DNA from 2 places in the Dactylosporangium sp. NPDC051087 genome. Region 2 is predicted to be linked to the other one. Evidence: riboswitches for the same ligand, from Rfam matches in the RefSeq annotation. Region 2 holds a riboswitch; the other holds the start of a gene.
The links. Region 2 has a riboswitch for cyclic di-AMP ahead of ACZ6TV_RS47925 (hypothetical protein). Riboswitches for the same ligand answer to the same signal wherever they lie in the genome.
Positions count from the first base shown of each region.

Region 1: it holds a riboswitch for cyclic di-AMP, as region 2 does, so the genes downstream of both, ACZ6TV_RS33605 (C39 family peptidase) here and ACZ6TV_RS47925 (hypothetical protein) in region 2, are expected to answer to the same signal.

Region 1 is NZ_JBVJIJ010000019.1:248,364-257,921, forward strand. Features, by position in the region: gene ACZ6TV_RS33570 (sodium:solute symporter family protein) at 1-1,108, opposite strand, end outside; gene ACZ6TV_RS33575 (DUF3311 domain-containing protein) at 1,105-1,314, opposite strand; gene ACZ6TV_RS33580 (LysR family transcriptional regulator) at 1,335-2,096, opposite strand; gene ACZ6TV_RS33585 (LysR family transcriptional regulator) at 2,107-3,057, opposite strand; gene ACZ6TV_RS33590 (cupin domain-containing protein) at 3,196-3,594, opposite strand; gene ACZ6TV_RS33595 (L,D-transpeptidase) at 3,723-4,868, opposite strand; gene ACZ6TV_RS33600 (peptidase M23) at 4,974-5,900, opposite strand; cyclic di-AMP (ydaO/yuaA leader) riboswitch at 6,188-6,330, shown strand; gene ACZ6TV_RS33605 (C39 family peptidase) at 6,475-7,320, shown strand; gene ACZ6TV_RS33610 (transglycosylase domain-containing protein) at 7,387-9,552, opposite strand.
Region 2 is NZ_JBVJIJ010000039.1:32,322-41,879, reverse strand. Features, by position in the region: gene dnaG (DNA primase) at 1-1,591, opposite strand, end outside; gene ACZ6TV_RS47935 (SanA/YdcF family protein) at 1,713-2,699, shown strand; gene ACZ6TV_RS47930 (polyprenyl synthetase family protein) at 2,856-4,100, shown strand; gene ACZ6TV_RS47925 (hypothetical protein) at 4,151-4,909, opposite strand; cyclic di-AMP (ydaO/yuaA leader) riboswitch at 5,029-5,172, opposite strand; gene ACZ6TV_RS47920 (diguanylate cyclase domain-containing protein) at 5,220-6,758, opposite strand; gene ACZ6TV_RS47915 (response regulator) at 6,903-7,568, shown strand; gene ACZ6TV_RS47910 (sensor histidine kinase) at 7,565-8,704, shown strand; gene ACZ6TV_RS47905 (hypothetical protein) at 8,665-9,342, opposite strand; gene ACZ6TV_RS47900 (NAD(P)/FAD-dependent oxidoreductase) at 9,500-9,558, opposite strand, start outside.

The DNA.
Region 1 (9,558 bases), on a different contig from region 2:
CCTCCTCGGCGGGGGCGGCGTCCGGGCGGATGTACTGCCGGTAGATCGAACGGGTGAACGCGTTCGCCGCCGCGATCGACATGACCGCGGCCGGGATCAGCGCGGCGACGCCGAGCGTGGCGTAGGCGATCCCCGCCGACCAGCCCGGCAGCAGGTTGTGGAACAGCTGCGGGGTGACCGTGTTGAGGTCACGGCCGACCGGCACGACCCCGTTGGCGACGGCGAACAGGCCGAGCAGCCCCATCAGGCCCAGCGCCAGGCAGTAGATCGGCAGGGCGGCGGTGTTGCGCTGCACCGTCGACCGGTCCCGGGCGGCGATGATCGCGATGACCGCGTGCGGGTAGGCGAAGATCGACAGCGCGGAGCCGACGACCATCGTCAGGTAACCGACCTGCCCGGCGCCGGTCAGCAGCAGCCCGTCGGTCGGCGACGGCGTGCGCGCGAAGTGGTCCGCGGCGAGCCGGAACGTGGTGCCCCATCCGCCGGACATGGCCACGATCAGCACGCCGGACACGACGACCCAGACGAGCAGGATGTCCTTCGCGATCGACAGCAGCGCCGGCGCCCGCAGCCCGGACCGGAACGTGCTCACCGAGACGAGGCCGACGGCGACGAGCAGCGGCCACTCGCCGTCGACGCCGAGCGTCTTGAACACCGCCTGCAGCGACAGCAGCTGCACCGACACGTACGGCATCGTCGCCACGATCCCGGTGACCGCGACCAGCGCCGACAGCCCCGGCGACCCGAACCGTGCCCCGGCCATCTCGCCGGGCGTGACGAACCCGTGCCGGTGCGACACCGACCACGCCCGCGCCGAAAGGATGAACGCGACCGGGGTCGTCGCGATCGCGAACGGCACCGCGAAGAACCCGAGCGCGCCGACGCCGTAGGTCAGCGCGGGCACGGCGACGAACGTGTACGCCGTGTACATGCTGCCGCCGAGCAGGAACCAGGTGACCCAGCTGCCGAACGCGCGGCCGCCGACGCCCCACTCCTCGAGGCTGTGGATGCTCTGCGGCCGGCGCCACCGCGCGGCGGCGAAGCCGACCACCATCATCGCGCCCATGAGCACGACGAACACGGCGATCTCGACGTCCCGGTCGCTCATCGGTCCGTCTTCCGGCGGACCCCGACGTAGACGATCGAGATGACGACGGTCGCGAGGACCGCGCAGGCCAGCTGGTACCAGTAGAAGAACGGCACCCCGAGCAGCCACGGGTCGAGGCGGTTGTAGAGCGGCACGGCCAGGGGTGCGACGGTCGGGATCACCAGCAGCCAGTACAGGGGGCGGCGGCGCTGATCAGGCTCGGGCATCGCTTGATAACAGTGCGCGATCATCGAGAATGCAAAGACGTAAAGTCATCGACCCCATAGGTGGTCAGCATCGTCTCGAGCCGCCGCGCCGCCGGCGACAGGTGCTGGGGCTGGCTGACGACCCCGACCTCCACCCACACCGGCGGGTCGGACCTGCGCAGCACGGCGCCGGCCGCCTCGGCCCGGCGTGCGTAGCCGCCGGCGACGACCGCCGCGGCGCCCGCCTCCAGCAGCGGCACGACCGCCTCGCTGTGCCTGGTCCGCACGTCCCGGCCGGCGACGAGGAACCGCTCCTGCCGGCCGAGCGGCTCGACGCGGACCGCCGGATGATCGACCGGCAGGTAGGTGACGCCGAGCTCGCACCGCCCGTCGACCACGTGCCGGACGAGGTCGTCCTCGTCGCGGGGTCCGTGGACGCGCACCGGCACCCCCGGGTACCGCCGCCGGAACGCCGCGATCGCCGGCGCCACGTCCACGGCGAGGGGGTCGAGGACGGCGACGTCGAGCCACCCCGCGGCGAGCCCCACCACGCAGCCGACGGCGGCCCGGGCGTCGGCGAGGTCGGCGAGGACCTTCCTGGCCGGGTCGAGCAGGGCCTTGCCGGCCGCGGTCAGCGCGAGGGGCCGCTGCCGGCGGTCGAACAGCTCCACCGACATGTCCCGTTCGAGCGCCCGGATCGACTGGGACAGCGACGGCTGCGCCACGTGCAGCGCGGCGGCCGCCGCGGTGACGCTGCCGTGCTCGACGACGGCGACGAAGTACGCGAGCCTGCGCAGGTCCATGCCTCCGCCGTCACCCCTCCCGCAACGCGTGGCCGTCTTCCCGCGCGCGGCCGTTCTCGCGTGCCTGGCCGTTCTCGCGTGCCTGTCTCAGGAACGACCGGGCGGTCGCGGACAGCTCCCCGGGGCGGTGCACGATCCCGTACGGCAGCCGCAGCGCCGGCGCGACCCGCCTGATCACCGCCCCCCGGGCCGCCACCGCACCCGCGGCGGCGTCAGGCATGAACGCGGCCCCGACCCCCGCGACGACCAGGTCGGTGATCAGGTCCCGCTGCCCGCTCTCGACCACGACCCTGGTCCTCACCCCGGCCGCCCGCAGCGCCGACTCGACCAGCAGCCGCGACGCGCTGCCCCGCGGCACCCCGATCAGCTCCAGCCCCGCGAGGTCCGCCGCCCGGACCGCCTCCGCGGTGGCGGCGGGGGACGGGACGCGGGTGGCGGGGCGGGCCGTGTGCGGCGGCGGGAACACGAGCACGAGGTCGTGCGCGCCGAGCTCCACCTCGCACAGCCCCTGCCGGGCCGCCGGCAGGTGGACCAGGCCGAGCTCGCTGACCCCGTCGCGGACCCTGGCCAGCAGCGCCTCGTCGGTGTCCCGGTCCAGGTTGACCGACACGCCCGGATGCGCCCGCAGGAACCCGCCGACGAGCGCGGCACCCGGATGCGCCCCGAGCGGCGCCGACGCCACGATCTCCAGGCTGTCGTGCTCGGGCCGCCCGCCGACGGCCTCGCCGGCCATGGCGACGTCGCGGATCAGCATCCGGGCCGGTCCGAGGAACGCCCGCCCGGCCGCGGACAGCGTCACCCCGTGCGACGCCCGGTGGAACAGGGCCGTGCCGAGGTCGCGCTCCAGGGCCTTCACCGACTGCGACATGGTCGGCTGGGCGACGCTGAGCGCGGTCGCCGCCCTGCCGAACCCGCCGTGCTCCACCACGGCGAGGAAGTACCTGATCTGCCGGGTGTCCACAGCTCACACGTCTTTCAGCACACTTCGTGCAGAAATCATGTCGACAGTGTTACGTGCGTGTGCCGAGCATGTCCAGAGCCCGGACCCCGCGGCCGTGACGACCGTGGGACCGGGCTCGCCGGCCTGACCGGGAAACCGCTACCAGCACGCCTCGCGCTGCGGGACCCGGTCCGCGTCCGGCCGGTGGATCGTCGCGGTGAGCGGTGGCAGCCGGTACTCGGCGTCGGTCACGTGCCCGCCCCATTCCGTGCCGGTGCCGTCCGCGCCGGTCTCGTGCGCCGACACCACCGCCATGAACGTGTTCGGCGCGGCGCCGTGCCAGTGCCACTCGCCGGCCGCGACGACGACGGTGTCCCCGGCGCGCACCTCGTGGATCGGGCCGCCCCGGCGCTGCACCCGGCCCACCCCGTGCAGGACGGTCAGGATCTGCCCGTACGGGCAACGGTGCCAGGCCGTCCGCGTGCCGGGACTGAACTGCGCCTGGAACGTCCGCAGGCGGGACGGCTCCAGACCGGTGACGTCCCGGTCGATCCACACGACGCCGGAATAGCATTCTCGTGGGGCCTGCCGGCCTCGGCTCGGGGCACGGACGACTTCCATGGACCTTCCTCTCTTGATCGAACTCCTGGATCGGTTCGCTGCGTTGATCCGCCGGGTCGGACGCGTCAGGCCTTGTAGTCGGCCCAGGACAGGTCCCATGCGGTCCAGCCGTCGCCGGGGTCCAGCGGCACCCCGGTGTTGCGGGTGGTGACCGGGTCGCCGACGAGGGTCTGCTCGTATATCCACCGCGCGTCTGCGGTGGAGACGTTGGTGCAGCCGTGGGAGACGTTGCGCTTGCCCTGGTCGCCGACCGACCACGGCGCGGCGTGGATGTACTGGCCGCCCCACGTCAGCCGCATGGCGTACTGCACCGCGACGGTGTACTCGGGGGTGCGGAACACCGTCGAGGCCTCCCGCGACATGACCACGGTGGTGCCGCTCGACGTCGGCGTGGACGGCTTGCCGAGGCTCACCGGCATGGTCCGCACGAGCGCGTCGTTCTGGTAGACGCTCATCTGCTTCGTCGCGTTGTCGATGTCGATGGTCAGCTTCCGGCCGATCGTGACCGTCGCCGCGAAGTCGTCGTCGGCGTGGCCGGTGCCGATCCGCACGCCGTTGAGCGCCTTCCGTGCGGTGATCTTCGTGCCCGGCTGCCAGTACTGCTCCGGCCGGTACATCACCTGCCGGCCGCCGAACCAGTGCCACGCACCGGCCTGCGGCGGGTCGCTCTTCACGAAGAGACGCTGCTGCACGGCCGCGCGCGACTCCTGCGGCACGTCGGAGCCGAACTGCACGACGATCGGCATGCCGACGCCGTAGGTCCCGCCGTTGGTCAGCATCAGGTCGGACGCGACGACCGGGCCGGTGGGCTTCGCCGCCGTGGTGAAGGCCGTCTCCCGGGTCACCGGCCTGTTGTCGGTGCCGACGGCGGTGACCTTCGCGGTGTAGGCCGTGCCGTAGCGCAAGGCGGCGGCGGGCACCCAGGACGATCCGTCGTCCCGGAACTCACCGGCGACCCGCTGGCCGGCCGCGTCGGTCAGCACGACCTCGGTGATCTTCCCGTCGTTGACCTTCGTGCCGATCTCGGTGCTGACCGCCACTTCCGACGTGCCCCCCGCGGGGGTCAGGGCAAGCCCGACCACCGGCGGCGGGGGAGCGGTCGACTTCGTCGCCGTGGGCTTCTTCGCCGAACTGTGACACGCCGACAGGCCCAACTGCGCTCCCACCGCGAGCGCGACCAGTGCTGTTGCGGTCCGGCTGGGCCCCCTCATGTGTTCTGCCTGTGCATGGACATGGGGGCATCGTCGTGCGCACCCGGGCGAGGCCGGGGCGGTAAACGAGTGACAACGCGAAGGATCCGGGGCCGCGCGGCGGCATTACCGCATGACGGCGTCCACGATCTGCTGGGCGAGCCCTTCCCACTTCGCGTAGGCGTCCGGGAAGGCCGAGCGCTGCACCAGCTGCGCCGCGATGGTGACGGCCTGCTGCTCCCAGCCCGGGACCTTCGCCAGCGCCGCGTAGAACCTGCGTGCGGACTCGCGCGGGTCCATCAGCTGGTCGACCGAACCCCAGCTCGGCCGCTGCTGGAAGAGGCCGACCGAGTCGTAGTCGTACCCGACGCCCTCGTTGGGGCGCTGCAGCGACTGCGGCACGTTCGGGTTCGCGAGGTTCCGCAGGTGGCTCTCCTGCAGTGCGGTGGCGATCCCCACGACGGCCGCGCGGCGCGGCAGGCTCAGCTCCCGGGCGACTTCGACGATCGCGACGGCGTTGTTCATCTCGGCCTGGGTCAGCCCGCCGACGGGCGCGTGGACGGTCGGCGACGGCGATGCCGGTGGCCCGGTGCTCGTGGTCGGGGCCGGGGCGGATCCGGCCTTCGTCGGGGTCGGGGCGGCCTTCGCCGCCGGTGGCGTGCCGTTGCCCGCGGCGTCGGCGGGTTTCCTGGCGCGGCCGCGTGAGGCGGGAGCGTCGCCCGCCGTGCGTCCGGCGTCGGCGGCGAGCGCCGCACTGTCCGCCGGCGCGGCGACGGGTCCGGCCGACGACGACAGCGTCGTGGACAGGCCGACCGCCACGACCGCGACGGCGACCACGGCGTACCGGCGGATCCCGGCCGCGACGGGTGCGCGCAGCCGGAGGGGGATCCCGGCTACGGCGGGTGCGCGCAGCCGGAGGGGGATCCCGGCCGCGGCGGGTGCGCGCAGCCGGAAGCGGGTCGCGTGCCGTCCTCGGCGGGAGTGGCGCAGGTGGCGGGGACCATGTGCCTGCACGTCGCTGAGCTGCTGTTCTTCGTCGGCGCCCGGGAGCATCCGGCGAGCCTAGGGGGGCCGGATCCGCAGGTGGAGCCGGGTGTGCGCAGCGGCCGACCGGACACCGGGCGGGCCGCACGCAGCCGCCGGGACGGTCGGCGAGGTGCACCTGGGCACGACGCATCCCACCGCCGGGCGGCCCGTGCGCCCGCGGCGTGCAGCAGGGCCGTCCGCCACACCGTCGTCACGCCCGGTAGCCGAGCAGCGTGGCCGGTCCCGTGTCCTCCGGCGGCCCGGATATGGTCCTCGCATCCGCCCGGCAGCCGTCACCCACCTCGGATGACACCGCGGCGGATCCGCTGAGTCGCGTCCACGCGAGCCGGGGAACCAAGCACCACCGGGGTGAATCCGCGGGGCCCGAGCCCCGAGGTAGGGCGATCTTCCCGCCCGAACCCGTCAGCTAACCCGGTAGGCGGCACCGGAAGGAGCACTCCGTGCGGCCATTGACCCGGCATCACCCGTGTCGCGGCACCTCGACCCGCGGCCCGGCCCGGTAACCCCCGACCCCCACCGCACCGGCCCGCGGCCGGCGTGGCAACAGCAGCCGTCATCCAGCATGTCTGTCGAGGTACCCGTGAGCTACCTGTACAAACCCAGGCACCACACTCCCGTCCCGTCGCGCTCCCGCGCGCTGCCGATCGCGGTCGCCGCGGCGGTCCTCGCACTGACGGTGGGCGTCGGCGTGGCCGTGCACGCCTCGGACCCCGCACCGGTGGCCGACGCGCAGTCGCTGACCTCCGCGGATCCGTCCGGGTCCGGCGCCGCCCCGGCCGCGCGTGAACGGCAGCGGACGCAGGCGGCGCCCGACGCCGCGGCCAACCCCACGAAGGCCCCCGCCGGTGCGGCGCCGTCCACGGCCGCCCCGCCCGCCGCGCCCGGCACCACCGCCCCGGCCGCACCCGCCGCCCCGGCGGCGAAGGAGCTCGCGTACCGGTTCGCCTGGCAGGAGAACTACTACTTCTGCGGCCCGGCGGCGACCCGGATCGCGCTGACAGCACGGGAGATGTACCCGTCCCAGTCCGAGGTCGCCCAGAGCCTGCGCACGACCGTCAACGGCACGAACTCCGCCGACGACACCACCCGCTCGCTCAACGAGTACACGAAGAGCTCCTTCTACAAGTCGCACTTCATCACCGGTCAGTCGGCCACCCAGGCGGAGATCGACCAGCTGCAGGCGGACGTCGTCCACGCGATCTCCAGCGGCTACGCCGTGGTCGCCAACATCGCCGGTTCCACCGTGGACGACAAGGGCGGCTCGCACTCATACCCGGGCGGCCACTACCTCACGGTCGTGGGGTACACCAACGGCGGCACGACGGTGAAGATCGCCGACCCCGCGGACGCCCTGGGCGTCGGGTACTACACGCTGACGACGGCCAAGCTCGCGCACTGGACCGCTCTGCGCGGCTACTCCGCCTGACGCTGCCGCCGGCGGCTCGCGGCGTTCTGCGGCCGCCGGCGGTTCGCGGTCACCGGCGTTTGGCGGTCACCGGCCCAGGGCCCGGACGCGGCTGGGTGGCCGGAACGCCTGGGCCGGTTGGCCGCGCAGCGCGCCCGCGATGGTCTGCGCGACGGCGGCGTTGACCGAGCCGGCGACGCCGCTGCCCACGTGGTCGTTCGGGTTGTCCACGTTGACCGCGATGCCGGCCGCCGCGATCTGCGGGGTGAAGCCGACGAACGTCTCGGTCGAGTTGTACTCGGAGCTGCCGGTCTTGCCCGCGACCGGGCGGCCGGCGAGGATGCCGGACACGTTCTCGGCCGTGCCGCCGTCGCACTTGCCGTACGCCGACGCCCGGCTGACCGGGCACCGTGCCGCGTCGGTCGCGGCGGCGGCCACGTCGGCGCTGACCGCCTGCCGGCACTTCGGGGTGGCGGCGTCGACCGCTTTGCCGTTGGTGTCGGTGATCGACAGCACCGGCAGCGGCTGGCAGTACAGGCCCCCGGCGGCGATCGACGCGTAGGCGTTGGCGAGGTCGAGCGGTGTGGTCGACGCGACGCCGAGGGTGAACGCTCCCCACTGGTCCGCCTTGGCCGCCATCGCCGCGTCCTCGGCGGAGCGGAACGTGATCCCGAGCCGCTGCGCCATCTCGACCGCGCGGCGCGCGCCGATCTGCTGTTCGAGCCAGACGAAGTAGGTGTTGACCGAGCGGCCGAAGCCGTTCCACATCGTCCGGTTCCCGTCCATCCAGCTCGGCGACTCGTTCCCCGGGCACCACTTGCCCCCGCAGCTGCCCGGGCCGCTGGCCGGCCACACGGTCGCTATCCGGCTCGGTGAGTTGAACGTGGTGCTCAACGGCATGCCCGCGTCGAGCGCGGCGAGCATGGTGAACATCTTGAACGTCGAACCCGCCTGGTACCCGGCGACGCCGCCACCGCCCGCGACGATCTGGTTGACGGTGTTCGGGTACAGCGGATGCTGGGGCGGGTTGGGACTCAGGCTGTAGTTGCGGTTGACGGCCATCGCGAGGACCCGGCCGCTGCCGGGGGTGACGACGGCCAGCGGCATCGACCGGGCGCTGCCGTAGCCGTAGACGCTCAGCGACTGGCTGAGCGCGATCGCCTGGATTCCCGGGTCGAGCGAGGTGACCACCGTGTAGCCGCCGGTGCGCAGCGCCTCGTCGCGGTCGGCGCGGGTGGCGCCGAACTCCGGCTGGCTGCCCCACCACTGGCGGAAGTAGTCGCAGAAGAAGCCCCAGTCGTTGTGCGCCTGCGGGACGGACACGCAGTTGTTCGGCAGGTCCCGCTCATTGATCTTCAGCTCCTGGGCCTGCGCCGCGGCGGCGTCCGCGGCGCTGATCGACCCCATCTTCGTCATCGCGTCGAGCGTGTACGCACGGCGCCGCAGGGCCGCGTCGCGGTCGCCGCTGATCGGGTTGTCGCCGTCCGGTGACTGCAGCAGCCCGGCGAGCAGCGCCGCCTCGGGCAGCGTCAGTTCCAGCGCCGACTTGCCGAAGTACGTCTGGCTGGCGGCGTAGACGCCGTAGGCGCCGGCCCCGAAGTAGGCGATGTTCAGGTACCCCTGCAGGATGTCCTGCTTGCTCAGGTGCTGCTCCAGCTTCGTCGCGTAGCGCATCTCGCGGATCTTGCGGGCGGGCGTGTCGGCGACCGCGTCGACCCGCTGCCGCGGCGACAGGCTCGGGTCGTTCTTCAGCACGTTGCGGACGTACTGCATCGTCAGCGTCGAGGCGCCCTGCTGGGCGCCGCCCCGGCCGTTGGAGACCAGCGCCCGCAGGACGCTTTTGCCGTCGACGCCGCGGTGCAGGTAGAAGCGGGTGTCCTCGGCCGCGACGACGGCCTGCTGGAGCACCGGCGCGATCTGGTCCAGCGGCACGTCCTTGCGGTTCTCGTCGTAGAACGTGGTGATGAGCGTCTTGCCGTCGTTGGCGTAGACGTAGGTGGCCTGCGGCGGCGGTGGCAGCGCCAGGTCCGCCGGGAGGTTCTCCCAGATGTCGCCGCCGGCGTTGACCGCGGAGCCGCCGATGAACGCGAACGGGAGCACCCCGGCGGCCACGACCAGACCCGAGATGACGCCGCACAGCACGAGGCGGACGAGCCCCCTGAGGAAGCGCGCCGGGCGCCCCGGCACCTCGGCCGCCGCACGTCGGGTGCCGGCGCTGTGCGCGGGCCGGCTTCGGGTGCGGACGAGGCGCATTGGCTT
Region 2 (9,558 bases):
CGGGCTCGGTGCAGGCCTCGCGGACCCGCTCGATCCAGACGGCACCGCCGGTCGCGGAGGAGGCGCCGCCGGCCTCGGTGATCGCGGCGCGCAGGAGGGTGTAAGTGGGGTGGGCGTAGATGTCGGCGCCGATGACGTCGAACATCGGGCCGGCCAGGGCGGGCTGCTGCAGGGCGAGCTTGAGGGCCTCGCGCTCGACGAGGGCCTCGGCGCTGTCCGGGGCCAGGATCTTGCGGGCCGGGGTGGCGGGCGCCTCGACGAGGCCCTTGGCGGCGGCGCCGACGGAGCGCTGGACGGTCTCGAGCTCCATGCCGAGGTCGCCGGCGAGCTTGCGGGCATACTCGGGGCGCAGCGTGCGGTCCTTGATCTTCGCGACCAGGGGCGCGGTGGCCTTGAGGGCGCCGACGCGGCCCTCGGCGGTGTCGAGGTCGAAGCGCTGGATGACGGAGCGCAGGGCGAAGTCGAGCAGTGGCTGCCGGTCGGCGACGAGGTCGCGGACCGCGACGGGGCCCTTGGCCATGCGCAGCTCGCACGGGTCCATGCCGTTGGGGCCGACGGCGATGAAGGTCTGTGCCACGAAGCGCTGGTCGTCCTCGAAGGCGCGCAGGGCCGCCTTCTGCCCGGCGGCGTCGCCGTCGAAGGTGAAGATGATCTCGCCGCCGTAGCCGTCGGCGTCGAGCAGGAGGCGGCGCAGGACGGCGATGTGGTCGGCGCCGAAGGCGGTGCCGCAGGTCGCGACGGCCACCGGCACGTCGGACAGGTGGCAGGCCATCACGTCCGTGTATCCCTCGACGATGACCACCTTGCTCTGCTTGGCGATCTCGCGTTTGGCCTGGTCGACCCCATACAACACGTGCGACTTCTTGTAGAGGGGGCTCTCGGGCGTGTTGAGGTATTTCGGGCCGTCGTCGTCGTCGAAGAGCTTGCGCGCCCCGAAGCCGATCACGTCGCCGGAGATGTCCTTGATCGGCCAGAGCAGCCGGCGGCGGAACCGGTCGATGAGGCTGCCGGAGCGCGCCTCCTTGGACAGCCCGGCGGTGATCAGCTCCTGGGCCGTGTAGCCCTTGAGGCGCAGGTGCTTGCTCAGCGGATCCCAGCCCTCGGGGGCGAAGCCGCAGCCATAGCGCTCGGCCTCCTCGCGGCCGAAGCCGCGCTGGGCGAGGAACTCGCGGGCGAGCCGGGCGCCGGGCGAGCCGAGCTGCTCGGCATAGAAGCGGGCCGCCTCGGCGTGGGCGGCGATGAGGCGCTGCTTCTGCCCCGTCTGGCGGACCGGCGCGCTGCCCGCCTCCACATACTGCAGCTGCAGGCCGGCGCGGCCGGCGAGGCGCTCGACCGACTCGACGAACGTCAGGTGGTCGTGGTCCATCAGGAACTTGATGGCGTCGCCGCCGGCGCCGCAGCCGTGACAGAAATACACGTTGCGGGCGGGCGACACGTTGAACGAGGCGGTCTTCTCGTCGTGGAACGGGCAGAGCCCCTTGAGGTTGCCGCCACCCGCCGACTTCAGCGTCACATGCTCGGAGATCACATCCGCGATCGCGGTGCGCTCCCGAACCAGGGCGATGTCCTCGTCCTTGATCTTGCCGGCCACCCGACGCCACCTCCCCAACCCGAGGGATACATCCTGCCTCGCGCGTACGACAATTTACGACTCCACACGTCGAACACCACACGGGCACCGCCACCACACAACCCCGTGCGATGCTGCCGCCATGCCGAAACTGCGTGACGAGCGGGTGGCCTGGCTGGCCGTGCAGGAGCGGCTGCGCCGTCGCAGCCGCCGCCCGGGGCCCCTGGGCTGGCTGGCGACGTTCGTCACGCTGGGCGCGTGGATGCTGCTGCGGTCCCGGGGCGGCGGCGCGGCGCGGATGGCGGCGTATTCGGTGGCGGTCGACCACGTCACCGGGTATCTCGGCGACGACGACCGGGCGAGGCTGCGGGCCGGCCGGACGGTGCCGCCGTGGTTCCTCTTCGAGGTCGAGCGGGCCAGGCGCGCGGCCCGCTGGCGCGAGCGGCTGCCGCAGGGGCGGGAGACCCCGCTGGAGCGCCGGCGGCGGATCCTGCTCAGGGTCGTCCTCACCGGCGGTGTCGTCGCCGCGCTCGTCCTGGCGCCGACCGTGTGGGTGCGGGCCGCGTCCATCGGCCGCGTGGGCCCCGCCGCGGAGGCGCCGGACGCCGGGGTCGCGATCGTCTTCGGCGCCCAGGTCGCGCCCGGCGGGCAGGAGCCGATGCCGTTCCTCAAGGGCCGGCTCGACGTCGCCGCGAAGCTGCTCACCACCGGCAAGGTCCGGGCGCTGCTCATCTCCGGCGACGCCCAGGGCGGCTCCGGCGACGAGGTCCGCGTCATGCGCGACTACCTGGCGGCGCAGGGCGTCGACCCGGCCAGGATGGTCGTCGACCCGCACGGACTGGACACCTATGACACGTGCCGCCGCGCCCATGACGTGTACGGCGTGACCAAGGCCCTCCTCGTCAGCCAGGAGCTGCACCTGCACCGCGCGGTGACGCTCTGCCGGCGGCTCGGGGTCGACGCGTACGGCGTGCCCGCCCTGTGCGAGGGCTGCCAGCGGGTGACGATCCTGTACAACACGGCCAGGGACGTCGCGGCCGGGCCGAAAGCGGCGTGGGAGGCGTTGCGGCACCGCCAGGCGGCGGTCGTGTCGGCACCGGATCCGTCCCTGCGGGAGGCGATGCGCTGACGCGCCCACCATCGTGGTTTTGGGCGTGTCAGGCCGGCTCCGGCGGCATACTTGATCGGTCCACGGCGCCGGCATTGATCGGCGCACGTCCATGTCCGGATCCGACAAGGGTGGTGCGTGACCGGTGCTTGTCCTCCGCCCGGCGGTGTCCGGCTGATGGTCACCGTGCTGCGCTCCGTCGACGACGTCCTCGCCTGGGCGGGGCTGCTGGTCGAGCCGCCGCTGCGCACGGCCGTCGGCCGGCTCCCGGCGCCCTCGCGTGAGGTGGCCGAGCTGCAGCTGGGGGCCGTCGACGAGGAGCCGGTGGTCGCTCGTACCCGCGCGGCGCTGACCCTCGTGAGCGCCGGCGCCGTCGGCGGTGACCCGCACGACGCGGTGCCGGGCGCGGTGGCGGTGGAGCTGGTGCACCAGTGGTCGGTGCTGCAGCGGGACCTGTTCGACGGCGACCTGACCCGCCGGCACCGGCCGACCGCCTGGAGCGTCGTCGGCCCGCACCCGGCCACGCTGGGCGGGGAGGCGATGCTGGCCCTCGCGTTCGACGTGGCCGCGACGGGCGACCCCACGCGACGGGTCCCGCGCCCGCTGCGCCAGGCCACCCGTGCCGCACCGTTCTCCGTTTCCGCCGATGCCGATGTACCGGCAACGCCGTCCCCCGCACGAACCGGGGCGGACCGGGCACCGGCCGAAGCGCCTCGGGCGGGACGGCCCCCGGCCGGCACCGACGGCGAACCCCGCGACGGCGTGACCGCCGACCGGGTCCCCGACCCGTGCGCCGACGCCGGCCGGCGGCCGCCGGCGCCCGTCGACCGAGCGGGCGTGCGCGTCCTCGGCGACACCGTCCAGCAGCTCCTGCAGGGCCGGCACACCGAGCTCGGCACCACCACCGCCCGCCGGTCCGGCAGCGACCTGCTCCGGGACTGCATCACCGCGGTCGAGCAGCGCAGCGGCGCCCTCCTCGGCTGCGCGTGCGCGCTCGGCGCGATCGCCGGCGGCGGCGACCACGCCAGGGTGGAGCAGCTGCGGCTGTTCGGCGTGCGGCTGGGCCTGGCCGTGCAGTTCACCGAGGACGTGCAGGGCATCTGGGGCGACCCCGCCGTGACGGGCCGCCCGACCTTCCCGGACCTGCGCCGGGGCCGGCGGTCACTGCCGGTCGCCGCGGCCCTCGCCGCGGGCGCCGAAGAGCTCGACGACCTGCTGCACCGCGAGCGCCGCCTCAGCGACGCCGACCTCGAACGCGCCGCGAAGGTCATCGAGCGGGCCGGTGCCCGCACCTGGTGCGTCCAGCAGGCCGAGGATCTCCTGGCGCAGGCGCTGCTCGCCCTCGACCTGGCGATCCCGGAGCCGGCCGCGGTCGCCGAACTCGTCGCCCTGGCCCGCTGGGCCACCCGCCACCCCGCCTGAAACCGCACCGCACCGCACCGGACCGAGCCGGTGCGGTGCGGTCACGGGCCTCAGGTGAGGGCGCCGACGACCTGCGTCGCGCGGGTCGCGTGCTTCTGATACGCACCGGGGAACGCCGAGCGCTGCACCGCCTGCGCGGCCGCGGTCACGCTCATCCGCTGCCAGCCCTGCACGCGGGACAGCGCGGAGTAGAAGAGCATCGCGGAGTGCGCCGGGTCCATCAGCTCGGCCACGGTGCCCCAGCCCTGGCTGGCCCGTTGCTGGAACAGCCCGACCGAGTCGTGGTCGGACGAGACCCCCTCGTGCGGCAGCCCCAGGCTGGACGGGACGGCGGAGCTGGCGACGTTGTACAGGTCGCTCTCCTGCATCGCGGTCGCGACCGCCACGACGAGGGCCTGGTCGGGCATGCCCTGCGCCCGGCCCTGCTTGACGATGATCGCGGCGTTGTCCATCTGCCGCTGATCGAGGCCGGCGACCGGCCGGACGACGGGCGGCGCGGGCGGCGCGGGCGGCGCGGGCGGCACCGGCGGCACGGCGGGCACCGCGACGGCGAGCGGCCCGCCGGCCGGCGCCGAAACGGACGGCGAAGCGGACCCGGACGGCGACGCGGAAGCGGACGGCGAGGACGTGGCGACGGCGCCCGGCTCGGCATACGCGGAGCCGGTGAACGGCGGTGACTCGGCCGGCACCCCGGCCAGGATCGTGGCGGACAGCACGGCGACCGAGACGGTGCCGGCCTTGGCGCCGAGCAGGGCGTTGAACGCGGGCCGGCGATGTCGCGGATTGAACTGGCGTGGCAATGGCTTCACTACTGATATTTCCTCTTCGTGGCAGGCAGCATCGGCACGCCGCCAGGAGGGCGGCGCGCAGGAAGGGGGGATCAGCGGTGCGGCGTTACAAGGTCATGCGGGCGACAAGCATCGGCGCAGACTCCTTCCGTGGCCGCCTACCGGGTTAGCTGACGGGTTCGGGCGGGAAGCATCGCCCTACCGTGGCTCGGCCACGGATACACCCCAGAGGACTACGTGGGTCCCCGGCTCGCGAACGTCTCGCGACTCGACGGCGCCCGCCCGGCAGCACCCGATGGGGTGCAGGTCGACCGGAGCGGACCATCCGACCCTACTGGGCCGCTTCCGGCCGGGCCAACCGCAGCAACGGCAATCCACCCGGCGCACCCGAACGATCACCGAACGCTGTCACCCGGCCGGTCACCTCCCCGGCGTGACGGCCGCCCTTGACCAGGTACATCGCCCGGTCGGCGGCGCGCAGCGCGGCGCCCGGGTCCTCGACCGTGTCATCGATCACGGCCACGCCGACGCTGACCCGGACCCGCATGATGTGCCCCTGGTGCGTGACGGGTGCGGCGACGGAGCGCTCCAGGCGGTCGACGAGCGCGCCGAGGTCGGCGGCGGCGACGTTGCCGGTGAGCACCACGAACTCGTCGCCGCCGAGCCGGGCGACGGTGTCGGTGGGCCGTACCAGCGAGACGAGGCGCTGCGCGACGGCGACGAGGACCGCGTCGCCAGCGTCGTGGCCGAGGGTGTCGTTGACGACCTTGAAGTCGTCGAGGTCGCAGAAGAGCAGCGCACTGATCACCCGCTCGGTGCGGGCCCGCCGGATCGCGGCCGCGAGCGGCTCGGCGAAGGCGTCGCGGTTGACCAGGCCGGTCAGCGGGTCGCGGGACGCCCGCCGCACCAGGTCGGCCTCGGTCGCCTTGCGGTCGGTGATGTCCTGCACCTGCGTGATCGCGAACGCCGGCGACCCGCCGACGACCGACATCGTCGCGGAGACCCAGATCGTCTCGCCGTCACCGCGCACGCAGCGGACCTCGTAGTCGCGGATGGACCCGGAACGGCCGGCGAAGACCGCCCTGCTGCGGTCGAGGTCCTCGGGGTGGATGAGGTCGCCGAAGCGCATCGAGACGAGCACGTCCTCGTCGCGGCCGAACAGCTCGCACAGGGCGGGGTTGACCCGGATCAGCCGGGTCATGTCGGCGCCCTCCAGGCCGATCATGCACATGCCGGTGCCGGCGCCGTTGAACGCGAGCCGGAACGCGGCCTCGCTGGCCTCCAGGTGCTGGCGCTCCCGGCGCAGCGCCTCGACGAGGTTGGCGTTGTTGATCGCGATGCCGGCCTGCGCGGCGAGCATCTCCAGCAGCTCCCGCTGGAACGCGCCGGGCCGTCTGCCGTCCGCGGGCAGGTCGACGCTGAGCACGCCGACCATCGACCCGTCGGGCGCGCACAGCGGCGCGAACAGGGCGTCGAGGGGGTGCCAGCGCTCCTCGTCGGGGATGTCCTCCGCACCGCCGGCCGGGGACGGGACCCAGGACTGGATGCCGTCGTTGTGCCGCTCGTGCGGCAGGTAGCGCAGCTGCCCCCACGCGTCGGCGGCGGCGAGGTGCGCGTCGAACTCGGCCGCCGGGTACCGCACGCCGAGCAGCTCGGCCCTCGCCTCCTCGGGCCCGGCGATGGCGACCGCCTCGTACTCACCCTCGGGATGCAGGTAGTTGACCACGGCGGCGCCGAACCCGACGCCCTCGACGACGGCCTCCGCGATGCGGTGCAGCGTCTCCACGACGGTGTCGCCGGTGTTGATCCGCCCGGTGATCGTGTAGACGGAACGGATCGCGGCCATCGCCATGTCCCGATCACGATCCACGGCTCGCCTACCCCGATCCGGCCGACTCTGCACCCTCACATCGACGCAACACCGCGGATCCTAAGCAGAATCGCGCGATCCGTGCAGGGTCCACCCGGCCGAGGCGCACGCCGGGCCGGTGCCGGCGCTGGCTATCCTGCACACATGTCGGAGCAGGTCAGACTCGTGATCGCCGACGACCAGGCGATGATCCGGGCGGGCCTGCGGCTGGTGGTGGAGACGGCCGCCGCGGCGACGATCACCGTGGTCGGCGAGGCTGCGGACGGCGCCGAGGCGGTCGCGGCGGCGCGGCGGCTGCGCCCGGACGTGCTCGTCATGGACATCGCCATGCCGCGGCTGGACGGGCTGTCCGCGGCCCGGCAGCTGCTCGCCGACCCGCGACCGCCGAAGATCGTGCTCCTGACCATGTTCGACACCGACGAGCACCTGCACGCGGCGCTGCGGCTCGGGGTCAGCGGGTTCCTGCTCAAGGTGTCGCCGCCGGAGCAGCTCGTCGACGCGGTCAGGGTCGCGGCGGCCGGTGACGCGCTCATCGACCCGGCGGTGACCACGCGGGTCATCGCGTCGTTCGCCGCGCGTCCCGAGCCGGACCCGGCGCCGGAGCTCGACACGCTGACAGGCCGGGAACGTGAGGTGCTGGAGCTGCTGGCACGCGGGCTGTCCAACGCGGAGATCGGCGAGCGGCTGCTGGTGGGCGAGGCGACCGTGCGGACCCACGTCGGCCGGGTCTTCCAGAAGCTGCGCCTGCGCGACCGGGTCCAGGCCGTCGTCTACGGCTACGAGGCGGGCATCGTCCGGCCGGGCGGGTGAGCGTGCCCGCCTGGCGGCCGTCGTGGCTCGATGCCCTGCTGGCGCTCGCCGTCGCCGGTGCCGGGGTCGTCGAGGCGTACGGGCGCGCCGGCGCCGGACCGGGCCAGGTGCACCGGCCGGGGCTCGTCGCCACGGGTGCGCTCGCCGCCGGGGTGCTGCTGGTGCTGCGCCGCCGCTCCCCCGTCGGCACGCTCGCCGCGCTGACCCTGCTGTCGGCCCTGTTCCGGGTCGCGGTCATGGACGACGACTACCCGCTCGCGGCGTGGCAGTTCTACTCGAACCTGATCCTGGTGCACACGGTCGGCAGCGAGCCGGCGGGACCGCGCGTGCGGGCCGCCGGCGTCGTGACCGTGCTCGCCGCGTACGCCCTGCTGCAGACCCTGCCGGGGCAGGACGTCGCGGAGAGCCTCATCGGCGCCATGTTCATGGGGGTCGCGTACGGCAGCGGCATCCTGCTGCGCCGGCAGACGCTGCGCACGGTCCGGATGGCACAGCGGGCGGCGGTCGCGGCCGCCGAGGAGCGCACCCGCATCGCCCGTGAGCTGCACGACGTCATCTCCCACAACGTCAGCCTGATGACGTTGCAGACCGGTGGCGTACGGCTGCTGCTGTCCGCCGATCCGGCCCGCGACAAGGAGCGGGACCTGCTGCGGGGCGTCGAGCGGGCCGGCCAGGACACGGTGGAGGAGCTGCGGATGCTGCTCGGTGTCCTGCGCAACGGGCAGCCACCGGCCGGCCTGGACCGCCTCGACGACCTGGCCGGGCCGCTGCGCGCCGCCGGGCTCGACGTCCGGGTGGCCACGACCGGCACGCCGCTGCCGCTGCCGCCGGCGCTGGGGCTGTCGGCGTACCGGATCGTCCAGGAGGCGCTGACCAACGCGCTCAAGCACGCCGGGGCGGCGACCGTCGACGTGACCGTCGGCTACACCGGCGACGCGGTCACGGTCGAGATCAGCGACGACGGCCGGTCCGCCGAGGCACCCGCAGCGGCGCCCGGCGACGGCGACGCGCCGGCCGGGCACGGGCTCGCCGGTATGCGGGAGCGGGCCGCGCTGCACGGCGGCACCCTGCGCGCCGGGGCCCGGCCCGGCGGCGGCTACACGGTCGCCGCGACGTTCCCGCTGGCCGGCGGCTGAGCCGGGGCCGGGTCGGCGGCCCACTCGGCGTCGCTCATCCGCAGCATCCGCAGCCCGATCACGCCCGCGCCGGCGACGTACAGCAGGCTCCCGGCGATCATGCCGACCGGGTACACCGGCCCGGCCAGCATGCCGATCACCATCGCCGGCGGCGCCCACCACGGCGCCCGCTTGTCGTACGCGAGCGTCAGGCCGAGCAGCAGCACCCCGAGCAGCCCGAGGAACCCCGGCACCTGGAATCCCCAGAGCGCGCCACCGGCGGCGAACGCGGCGTCGGCGAGCCGGTCGCCCTCCGCGGTGCCGAGGTCCGCCTCGAGCCGCGCGTAGAAGAAGTCGCCGAGCATCAGCGCGGAGAAGTTGACGACGCCGAGGAGGGCGACGCACCCGGCGACGTGCCCGAGGAGGACCGCGCGCCGGCGCACGAGGTGGATCATGCCGATGATGCCGGGCACGAGCAGCACCCAGCTCCAGTGCAGCAGCGCGGCGCTCACCGACACCTGCCCCAGGTGCCGGCCGTAGGCCCCGTCGGCCTGGTCACCGGCGCGCAGGGCGGGATCGGCGACCAGGCCCGCGATGTAGAACAGCGGCGCGGCGACGAGGCAGGCCCCGGCCGTCAGACGTCGAAGGTGGTGTGGCATGGCGACCTCTCGGCTCGAACGTGACGTGTCGAGCCGGAACCGTAGGCCGGGCCGCCGCCGCCCGTCGTCAGCCGCCGCGCTGACCCGGGTCAGCGCCGCGGCCTACCCGCGCCGCCCCGGGGAAGGTCCGGGGGCGGCGCGGCGGACCGGCCACGGGTCAGAGCAGCTCGCCGAGGGGGACCTTGGGGTCCTCCAGGCGGTCGAGGTCGACGGCGG